3 regions of the Streptomyces sp. NBC_00122 genome follow, and region 1 is predicted to be linked to each of the others. Evidence: riboswitches for the same ligand, from Rfam matches in the RefSeq annotation. Region 1 holds a riboswitch; each other region holds the start of a gene.
The links. Region 1 has a riboswitch for thiamine pyrophosphate ahead of thiO (glycine oxidase ThiO). Riboswitches for the same ligand answer to the same signal wherever they lie in the genome.
Positions count from the first base shown of each region.

Region 2: linked by a shared signal. The riboswitch ahead of OG737_RS22330 (thiamine ABC transporter substrate binding subunit) and the one ahead of thiO (glycine oxidase ThiO) in region 1 are both predicted to bind thiamine pyrophosphate.
Region 3: linked by a shared signal. The riboswitch ahead of thiC (phosphomethylpyrimidine synthase ThiC) and the one ahead of thiO (glycine oxidase ThiO) in region 1 are both predicted to bind thiamine pyrophosphate.

Region 1 is NZ_CP108191.1:1,468,955-1,472,221, forward strand. Features, by position in the region: gene OG737_RS06955 (FAD-dependent oxidoreductase) at 1-1,168, opposite strand, end outside; TPP riboswitch at 1,250-1,362, shown strand; gene thiO (glycine oxidase ThiO) at 1,360-2,556, shown strand; gene thiS (sulfur carrier protein ThiS) at 2,553-2,753, shown strand; gene OG737_RS06970 (thiazole synthase) at 2,759-3,267, shown strand, end outside.
Region 2 is NZ_CP108191.1:4,675,889-4,679,155, forward strand. Features, by position in the region: gene OG737_RS22320 (phosphatidate cytidylyltransferase) at 1-643, shown strand, start outside; gene rlmN (23S rRNA (adenine(2503)-C(2))-methyltransferase RlmN) at 737-1,849, shown strand; TPP riboswitch at 1,908-2,017, shown strand; gene OG737_RS22330 (thiamine ABC transporter substrate binding subunit) at 2,103-3,200, shown strand.
Region 3 is NZ_CP108191.1:3,045,062-3,048,328, reverse strand. Features, by position in the region: partial or broken gene OG737_RS14355 (YibE/F family protein) at 1-1,365, opposite strand, end outside; TPP riboswitch at 1,405-1,550, shown strand; gene thiC (phosphomethylpyrimidine synthase ThiC) at 1,544-3,267, shown strand, end outside.

The DNA.
Region 1 (3,267 bases):
CCACCGCGGCCCCCGTCTCGATGAGCCTGCGGCCCTGCGCCAGGTCGCGGGGGCGGCCCACGGCCAGGACCGCGACCAGGACGCCGTCGCGCAGCCAGCACACCGACCACGTGGGGTCGGCCGGGTCGCCGCGCCAGAGCAGGGTGTCGGCCCCGCCGTGGTGGCCGGCGTACTGGACGAAGCGCCCGAACTGCTCCGACCAGAAGTAGGGCACCGGGTCGTAGACCTGGGCGGGTTCCCCGGCCAGGATGTTCGCGGCGACCGTCCGCGGGCCCTGGAGCGCGTTGTCCCAGTGGTGCACGAGCAGCCGCGTCCCGTAGCGGGCCGACGGGAAGGACGCGCAGTCGCCGACCGCGTACACCCCGGGCAGGGAGGTACGCAGGTACGCGTCGGCGGTGACCGAGCCGTCGGGGCCGAGGACCACCCCGCTCCCGGCCAGCCATCCGGTGGCGGGGCGGGCGCCGATGCCCACCACGACCGCGCCGGCGGGCAGGGTGCTCCCGTCCGCGAGCAGTACCCGGCCCTCCTCGATCCCGGCGACCTTCGCGCCGGTGATCAGCCCGGCGCCGGCCTCCTCGTACCAGCGGGCCATCGGGGCGGCGACCTCCGACGGCAGCGCCCCCGCCAGGACCCGGTCCGCCGCCTCGACCACGGTCACCTCGCAGCCCGCCTCCCGGGCCGCGGTGGCGAACTCCGCGCCGATCCAGCCCGCGCCGACGACCACCGCCCGGGGCGCCTCGGCCAGGACCGGGCGCAGCCGTGCCGCGTCGTCCAGCGTGCGCAGCAGGTGCACGCCGGGGACCCCCTCCGTCCCGGGCAGGGTCAGCGGCTGCGCGCCTGTGGCCAGCACGAGGACGCCGTACGGGACCGGTCCCGCCTCGGTGTCCAGCTCGCGCTCGGCGGCCCGCAGCCCGGTGACCTCCGTGCCGAGCCTGAGCTCGATGCCGAGCCCCTCGAAGTCCACGTCGAAGGCGGAGTCCTCGGCCTTGCCGAGCAGCACCGCCTTGGACAGCGGAGGCCGGTCGTAGGGCTGGTGGGGCTCGGCGCCCAGCAGGGTCACGGTGCCGGTGAAGCCCTGCTCGCGCAGGGCGACCGCGGTCTGCACGCCGGCCATTCCGGCGCCCACGATCACGACGCCGCTCGGGTTCTGCTCCGTCTGCTCACTCACCCGGCCACCCTAATCACCTGACGGGCCGCCAGGAATAGATGCCGCCTTACCGGCTGTCCGCACCGGGGTTAGTCTGGCCACCGTACCTATCGCGGGAGTCCGGACGCACCGGGCTGAGAGGGAGGCTGGCCGGCCTCCGACCGTACGAACCTGATCCGGGTCATGCCGGCGAAGGGAGGGGCTGGACGCCCATGCACTCATCTCGAACGTCCCGACCATCTCGGACGTCCCGGACGGGGTCCGACGTCCTCGTCATCGGGGGCGGGATCATCGGACTCGTCACCGCCTGGCGGGCGGCCCGGCAGGGCCTGCGCACCGTACTGGCCGACCCGGCCCCCGGCGGCGGCGCCGCCCAGGTCGCGGCCGGGATGCTCGCGCCCGTCACCGAGCTGCACTACGGCGAGGAGGCCCTGCTGGGCCTGGGTCTCGCCTCCGCCGCCCGCTATCCCGAGTTCGCCGCCGAGCTCGCCGACGCGAGCGGCGGCCTGGACATCGGCTACCGCGCCTGCGGCACCCTCGCCGTCGCCCTCGACTCCGACGACCGCCTCCACCTGCGGGAGCTGCACGCCCTGCAGCGCCGGTGCGGCCTGGAGTCCGAGTGGCTCACCGGCCGCGAGTGCCGCCGGCTGGAGCCGATGCTGGCTCCGGGCGTCCGGGGCGGCCTGCGGGTCGACGGTGATCACCAGGTCGACCCGCGGCGGCTCGCGGCCGCCCTGCTGGCCGCCTGCGAGGGAGCCGGCGTGGCCGTCCACCGGGCGACGGCCGAGCGGCTGCTGGTCACCGCCGACCGGGCGGCCGGGGCGCTGCTCGACGACGGTACGGAGCTGCGCGCGGACCATGTGGTGCTGGCGGCGGGCTCGCTCAGCGGCCGGCTGGCGGGTGTACCGCCGGAGCTGGCGGCCCCCGTACGGCCGGTGAAGGGCCAGGTGCTGCGCCTGGCGGTGCCCGCCGCCTACGCGCCGTTCCTGTCGCGGACGGTACGGGCGGTCGTGCGCGGCAGCCACGTCTACCTGGTCCCGCGCGAGAACGGCGAGCTCGTCGTCGGCGCCACCAGCGAGGAACTCGGCTGGGACACCACGGTCACCGCGGGCGGGGTCTACGAACTCCTGCGCGACGCCCACGAGCTGGTGCCCGGCATCACCGAACTCCCGCTCGTCGAGACCCGCGCGGGGCTGCGGCCGGGCTCCCCCGACAACGCCCCGATGCTCGGCCCAACCGACCTCCCGGGCCTGCACCTGGCCACCGGGCACTACCGCAACGGGGTGCTGCTGACCCCGCTCACCGGCGACGTGATGGCGGAGCTGCTGACCACCGGCGAACTGCCGCCGATCGCACGCCCCTTCACCCCCCGCCGGTTCTCCGCCGCACGTCAGGAGTCGCACGCATGACCATCTCCGTCAACGGCGAGCCGCGCGAGGTCGCGGCCGGCACCACGCTCGACGCGGTGGTCGCCACCCTGACCACGGCCCCCGCCGGAGTCGCCGCCGCGCTCAACGAGACCGTGGTCCCGCGCGGGCAGTGGCCGCTCACCCCGGTGGGCGAGGGCGACCGGGTCGAGATCCTCACCGCGGTCCAGGGAGGCTGACCGGCATGGCTGAAGACCTCTTCACACTGGGCGGCCGCAGTTTCTCCTCCCGCCTGATCATGGGTACGGGCGGCGCCCCGAGCCTGGACGTCCTGGAACGGGCCCTGGTCGCGTCCGGCACCGAACTCACCACGGTGGCCATGCGCCGCCTGGACCCGACGGTCCAGGGCTCGGTCCTGTCCGTGCTGGCGAAGCTGGACATCGCGGTCCTGCCGAACACTGCGGGCTGCTTCACGGCGGGCGAGGCCGTGCTGACGGCCCGGCTCGCCCGGGAGGCGCTGGGCACCGACTGGATCAAACTGGAGGTGGTCGCGGACGAGCGGACCCTCCTGCCCGACGGCGTCGAGCTGCTGGACGCCGCCGAGACCCTGGTGGACGAGGGCTTCACGGTCCTCCCGTACACGAACGACGATCCGGTGCTCGCGCGGAAGCTGGAGGACGCGGGCTGCGCGGCGATCATGCCGCTCGGGTCCCCGATCGGGTCGGGGATGGGGATCCGCAATCCGCACAACTT
Region 2 (3,267 bases), 3.2 Mb from region 1:
GGCCCCGCTGGTCCCGCTCGCCGTCGGCGGCGCGGCCATGGTCATCGCCGGATACGTCCGCGGTGCCGAGGGCGCCTGGGTGGCCATGGCCCTGACCGTGCTGGCGGTCCTGGTCTGGCGGATGACCGAGCCGCCCGAGGACTACCTCAAGGACGTCACGGCGGGTGCCTTCGCGGCGTTCTACGTGCCCTTCCTGGCCACCTTCGTCGCGATGCTGCTCACCGCTGACGACGGGCCGCAGCGGGTGATCACCTTCCTGCTCCTGACGGTGGTCAGCGACACCGGGGCCTACGCGGTCGGCTGGCGCTTCGGCAAGACCAAGCTCGCGCCGCGCATCAGCCCCGGAAAGACCCGCGAGGGCCTGTTCGGCGCGGTGGCCTTCGCGATGGCCGCCGGCGCGCTGTGCATGGAGTTCCTGATCGACGGCGGCTCCTGGTGGCAGGGCCTGCTCCTGGGCCTGGCGGTCGCCGTCAGCGCCACGCTGGGCGACCTCGGCGAGTCGATGATCAAGCGGGACCTGGGCATCAAGGACATGGGCACCCTGCTGCCGGGACACGGCGGCATCATGGACCGGCTCGACTCGCTGCTGCCGACCGCCCCGGTGGTGTGGCTGCTCCTGGCCGCGTTCGTCGGTACGGGCTGACCTGCGGAAAGGCGTCGTAACACGCCGGGCGGTTACTCTTGGAAGGCGCGCTGCTTCTGCGGCGCGCCTTTCGTCTTACAAGGAGTACCTGCCATGGCCCGCCCTGTTCCGGGAGAGCTCACCTTCGTCGCCCCGCGCGGAGCCAAGAAGCCGCCCCGGCACCTCGCCGACCTCACTCCCGAGGAGCGCCGTGAGGCGGTGGCCGCGATCGGCGAGAAGCCGTTCCGGGCCAAGCAGCTCTCCCAGCACTACTTCGCGCGCTACGCGCACGACCCGGCCGAGTGGACCGACATCCCCGCGGGCTCCCGCGAGAAGCTCCGGCAGGAGCTCCTCCCGGACCTGATGAACGTCATCCGGCACATCAGCTGCGACAACGACACCACCCGCAAGACCCTGTGGAAGCTGCACGACGGCACGCTCGTCGAGTCCGTGCTCATGCGCTACCCCGACCGGGTCACGATGTGCATCTCCTCGCAGGCCGGCTGCGGCATGAACTGCCCGTTCTGCGCCACCGGCCAGGCGGGCCTGGACCGCAACCTGTCCACCGCCGAGATCGTGCACCAGATCGTCGACGGCATGCGCGCGCTGCGCGACGGGGAGGTCCCCGGCGGCCCGGCGCGGCTGTCGAACATCGTCTTCATGGGCATGGGCGAGCCGCTGGCCAACTACAACCGCGTGGTCGGCGCCATCCGCCGCCTCACCGACCCGGAGCCCGACGGCCTGGGCCTCTCCCAGCGCGGTATCACCGTCTCCACCGTCGGCCTGGTCCCCGCCATGCTGCGCTTCGCCGACGAGGGCTTCAAGTGCCGCCTCGCGGTCTCGCTGCACGCGCCCGACGACGAGCTGCGCGACACCCTGGTCCCCGTGAACACCCGCTGGAACGTCCGCGAGGTCCTCGGCGCGGCCTGGGAGTACGCGGAGAAGTCCGGCCGCCGGATCTCCATCGAGTACGCCCTGATCCGTGACATCAACGACCAGGCCTGGCGCGGCGACCTGCTGGGCAAGCTGCTCAAGGGCAAGCGTGTCCACGTCAACCTGATCCCGCTGAACCCGACGCCCGGCTCCAAGTGGACCGCCTCGCGGCCCGAGGACGAGAAGGCCTTCGTGGAGGCCATCGCCCGGCACGGCGTCCCCGTGACCGTACGGGACACCCGCGGCCAGGAGATCGACGGCGCGTGCGGTCAGCTGGCCGCTTCGGAGCGCTAGGTTCCGGTTCTGGCCGGTCGCGATCGGCCACGGGGTACCCTGTGGCCGAACCAATTTCATATTCCGACAGGGGAGCGCCACAGCGCTGAGAGTGCGGTATCCGTCATCCGCAGACCCTCTGAACCTCGCCCCGGTCATTCGGGGTAGGAAGTTCGGTCACCACTCAAGCTGTTGCGCCCTGCCCGGCGTCCGCTCGCGAAGAGCGCCGGGCAGGGCCGCGTCTTCTCCTGGACATCCCAGGAGGAATTCACCAGTGAGCACCACCAAGAAGCTGGCGGGCGCAGCGCTCGCGGCCGCGCTGGGCGTCGCCACGCTCAGCGCCTGCGGCGGCGATGCCAAGGACAAGTCCGCGGGTTCGAGTGACGCCCCGAAGTCCAAGACGGTCACGCTCGTCTCCCACGACTCCTTCAACGTGACCGACACGGTCCTCAAGGAGTTCGAGCAGCAGAGCGGCTACACCGTCAAGGTGCTGAAGTCGGGGGACGCGGGCGCGGCGCTCAACCAGGAGATCCTCACCAAGGGCTCCCCGCGCGGCGACGTCTTCTTCGGCGTCGACAACACCCTGCTCTCGCGCGCCCTCGACAACGGGATCTTCACGCCGTACGAGGCCAAGGGCCTGGCCGGGGTGAAGCCCGAGTACGTGCTCGACAAGGAGCACCGGGTCACGCCGATCGACTCCGGCGACATCTGCGTCAACTACGACAAGGCGTACTTCGCCGACAAGAAGCTCGCCCCGCCGCAGACGCTGGACGACCTGGTCAAGCCGGAGTACAAGAACCTGCTGGTCACCGAGAACGCGGCGACCTCCTCGCCCGGCCTCGGCTTCCTGCTCGCCTCCGTCGGCAAGTACGGCGAAGAGGGCTGGAAGGACTACTGGAGCAAGCTCAAGGCCAACGGCGTCGAGGTCGTCGACGGCTGGGAGCAGGCCTACAACGAGCGCTTCTCGGGCTCCGCGGGCGGCAAGAAGGCCAAGGGCGACCGTCCGCTGGTGGTCTCCTACGCCTCCAGCCCGCCGGTCGAGGTGCTGTACGGCGAGCCGCAGCCGGCCGAGGCCCCGACCGGCGTCTCCACCGGCACCTGCTTCCGCCAGACCGAGTTCGCGGGTCTGCTGAAGGGAGCGAAGAGCGAGGAGGGCGGCAAGGCCCTCCTGGACTTCCTGATCAGCAAGAAGTTCCAGGAGGACATGCCCCTCCAGATGTTCGTGAACCCGGTGACGAAGGACGCTTCCCTGCCGGAGCTGTTCACGAAGCACGGTGTGGTGATCGAGAAGCCCGAGAACGTCGCTCCCGAGAGCATCGCCAAGAACCGTGATCAGTGGGTCAAGGCATGGACCTCGCTCGTCGTGAAGTAAGCGGCACCAAGGAGCCGGGTGCGGCGCCGGGAGGCGCCGCACCGGGCCCCGGCCCTCGCGAGGGCCG
Region 3 (3,267 bases), 1.6 Mb from region 1:
CCCGGCGACCGGGGTCCTCGGCCGGTCGGCCGACACGACCAGGGCGGCCAGCGCCGTCGTCACGGGAACCGAGGCCACGAGGCCGATCGAGCCCACGAGGGTCCGTACAATCTCCACCGCGACCAGCTCGCTGTTGGCCACCGACCCCATGCTGCTGTTCGCGATCGAGAACAACAGGAGCAGGGGCAGCGCGGCACCCGCATAGGCCAGTACGAGCGTGTTGACCACCGACGCGATGTGGTCGCGACCGATCCGGATGGCCGCCCGGTACAAGGCGCGCGACCCCATGGAGGGGTCGGCCTGGTGGAGTTCCCAGACCGCGGAGGTCTGGGTGACCGTCACGTCGTCGAGCACGCCCAGCGATCCGATGATGATGCCCGCGAGCAGCAGACCGCTCATGTCGATGTCCGGGTACAGCCCGTGGATCAGGCCCGTGTTGTCGTCGGTGTTGCCGCTGAGGAACGCCCAGTCGATGAAGACCGAGCCCAGCAGCCCGATCAGCAGCAGCGAGACGAGCGTGCCGAGGACGGCGACCGAGGTGCGGGCGGTCAGCCCGTGGCAGATGTACAGGGCGATGAGCATGATGGCGCTCGCCCCTACGACGGCGACGACGAGCGGGTTCGACCCCTGCAGGATGGCCGGGAGGATGAAGAGGGTCAGCACGCCGAAGCTGATGACCAGCGCGATCAGTGCGAACACCCCGCGCATCCGGCCGACCAGCACGACGGCGAGGGCGAAGATCCCGGCCAGCAGCGCCAGGGGGAACTTGCGGTTCACGTCGATGACCGAGTACTGGAGGTCCCGGGGGGCGTCCGGCGCGTACGCGACCACCACCTCCTGCCCCTTCGCCAACTGCCGTGGCGCGCCCGGCTGGACGATCTCCACGAAGGTGCGGCCCTTGTCCGGTCCGGTGCCGACCTCGACGGTGGCCTTCTTGCACTCGCCGGTCTGCGCGGCCTGGGCCTCGCGGCCCTCGGGCGTGGACGTGTCACCGGTGGGCGGCACCTGCGAGGCGTTCACCGATTTGCAGTCGACCTGTTCGAGCGACACGACCGAGCCCTGCTGCGTCTGCCGGTCGAAACCGACACCCGTGCGCTCGTGGGCGGGCGCGCCGCCCGGCCAGAGCACCACCATGCCGGCGAAGACGGCCACGGTGAAGGGGATCAGCACGGCCGCGATGACCTTGCGCAGGTGCTTCGAGACGGGGGCCGCCGGACCGTGCCCGTGGCTGTGCCCGTGACCGTGTCCATGGCCAGGCTCGTGGGAGTGCGCGTGGTCAGCGTGGCTGGTGGGGTCCACGGGCTCAGTGGGGGGCTGCGGCGAGATCGTCACCAGCAGATCATCGCAAGAGATGCGGGGGCCCACTGTTCAGCACGCCATGGATGGCGCTAGCGTGGGGGCTACTTTGCACAACGCGGGAGCTCGGAGCACCGGGCTGAGAGGACGCTGATCACCGTACGCGCATCACGGATGCGTACGGGAGGAGGCTGCGTCGACCGCCGAACCTGTTACCGGGTAATGCCGGCGTAGGGAGATAGGTCTCATGACCATTCAGGACGCACGCACGCCTGCCGTCAGCCAGGACGCCGACGGCCAGACCGAGCGCCAGCCGGGCTGGCACAAGGGGTACGTGGCGGGCTCCCGCCCCGACATCCGGGTGCCGGTCCGCCAGGTCCACCTCACCAACGGCAAGGACGTGACGCTCTACGACACGTCAGGTCCGTACACCGACCCCCAGATCGAGACGGACGTGCGCCGGGGTCTCGCGCCGCTGCGCGAGAACTGGATCATCGGCCGCGGGGACACCGAGGAGTACGCGGGACGTCCCGTGCGTCCCGAGGACGACGGCATCAAGCACACCTCGCCGCGGGGCGGGCTCAAGAACCTCGACGCCGTCTTCCCTGGCCGTCCCCGCCAGCCCCGCCGGGGCCGTGGCGGCGCCGCCGTCACGCAGCTCGCGTACGCCCGCCGGGGCGAGATCACCCCGGAGATGGAGTACGTCGCGATCCGCGAGAACGTCTCCCCCGAGGTCGTCCGCGAGGAGATCGCCGCAGGTCGCGCGGTACTCCCGGCGAACGTGAACCACCCGGAGATCGAGCCGATGATCATCGGCAAGCGGTTCCTGGTGAAGGTCAACGCCAACATCGGCAACTCCGCGGTCACCTCCTCCATCGAGGAGGAGGTCGACAAGATGACCTGGGCGACCAAGTGGGGCGCCGACACGGTCATGGACCTCTCGACGGGCCGCAACATCCACACCACGCGCGAGTGGGTGCTGCGCAACTCCCCCGTCCCCATCGGCACCGTCCCGCTCTACCAGGCGCTGGAGAAGGTCGACGGCCGCGCCGAGGACCTGACCTGGGAGATCTACAAGGACACGGTCATCGAGCAGGCCGAGCAGGGCGTCGACTACATGACGGTCCATGCCGGCGTGCTGCTGCCGTACGTGCCGCTGACCGCCCGCCGCAAGACCGGCATCGTCTCGCGCGGCGGCTCGATCATGGCCGCGTGGTGCCTGGCGCACCACAAGGAGAACTTCCTCTACACGAACTTCGAGGAGCTCTGCGAGATCCTCGCGACGTACGACGTCACGTACTCGCTGGGTGACGGCCTGCGCCCCGGTTCGATCGCGGACGCCAACGACGCGGCGCAGTTCGCGGAGCTGAAGACGCTGGGCGAGCTGAACACGATCGCCAAGCGCCACAACGTGCAGACGATGATCGAGGGCCCGGGCCACGTCCCGATGCACAAGATCAAGGAGAACATCGACCTCCAGCAGGAGATCTGCGAGGAGGCGCCGTTCTACACGCTCGGCCCGCTGACCACGGACGTCGCGCCCGCGTACGACCACATCACCTCGGGCATCGGCGCCGCGATGATCGCCTGGTGGGGCACCGCGATGCTCTGCTACGTCACGCCCAAGGAGCACCTGGGCCTGCCCAACCGCGACGACGTCAAGACCGGCGTCATCACGTACAAGATCGCCGCCCACGCGGCCGACCTGGCCAAGGGGCACCCCGGTGCCCAGGAGTGGGACGACGCCCTGTCGGACGCGCGGTTCGAGTTCCGCTGGGAGGACCAGTTCAACCTGGCCCTCGACCCGGACACGGCCCGCGAGTTCCACGACGAGACGCTTCCCGCCGAGCCGGCCAAGACCGCGCACTTCTGCTCCATGTGCGGTCCGAAGTTCTGCTCGATGAAGATCTCGCAGGACATCCGCCGTGAGCACGGCGGCGACCTGAAGGCCGAGGAGATCCAGGCGGGCAT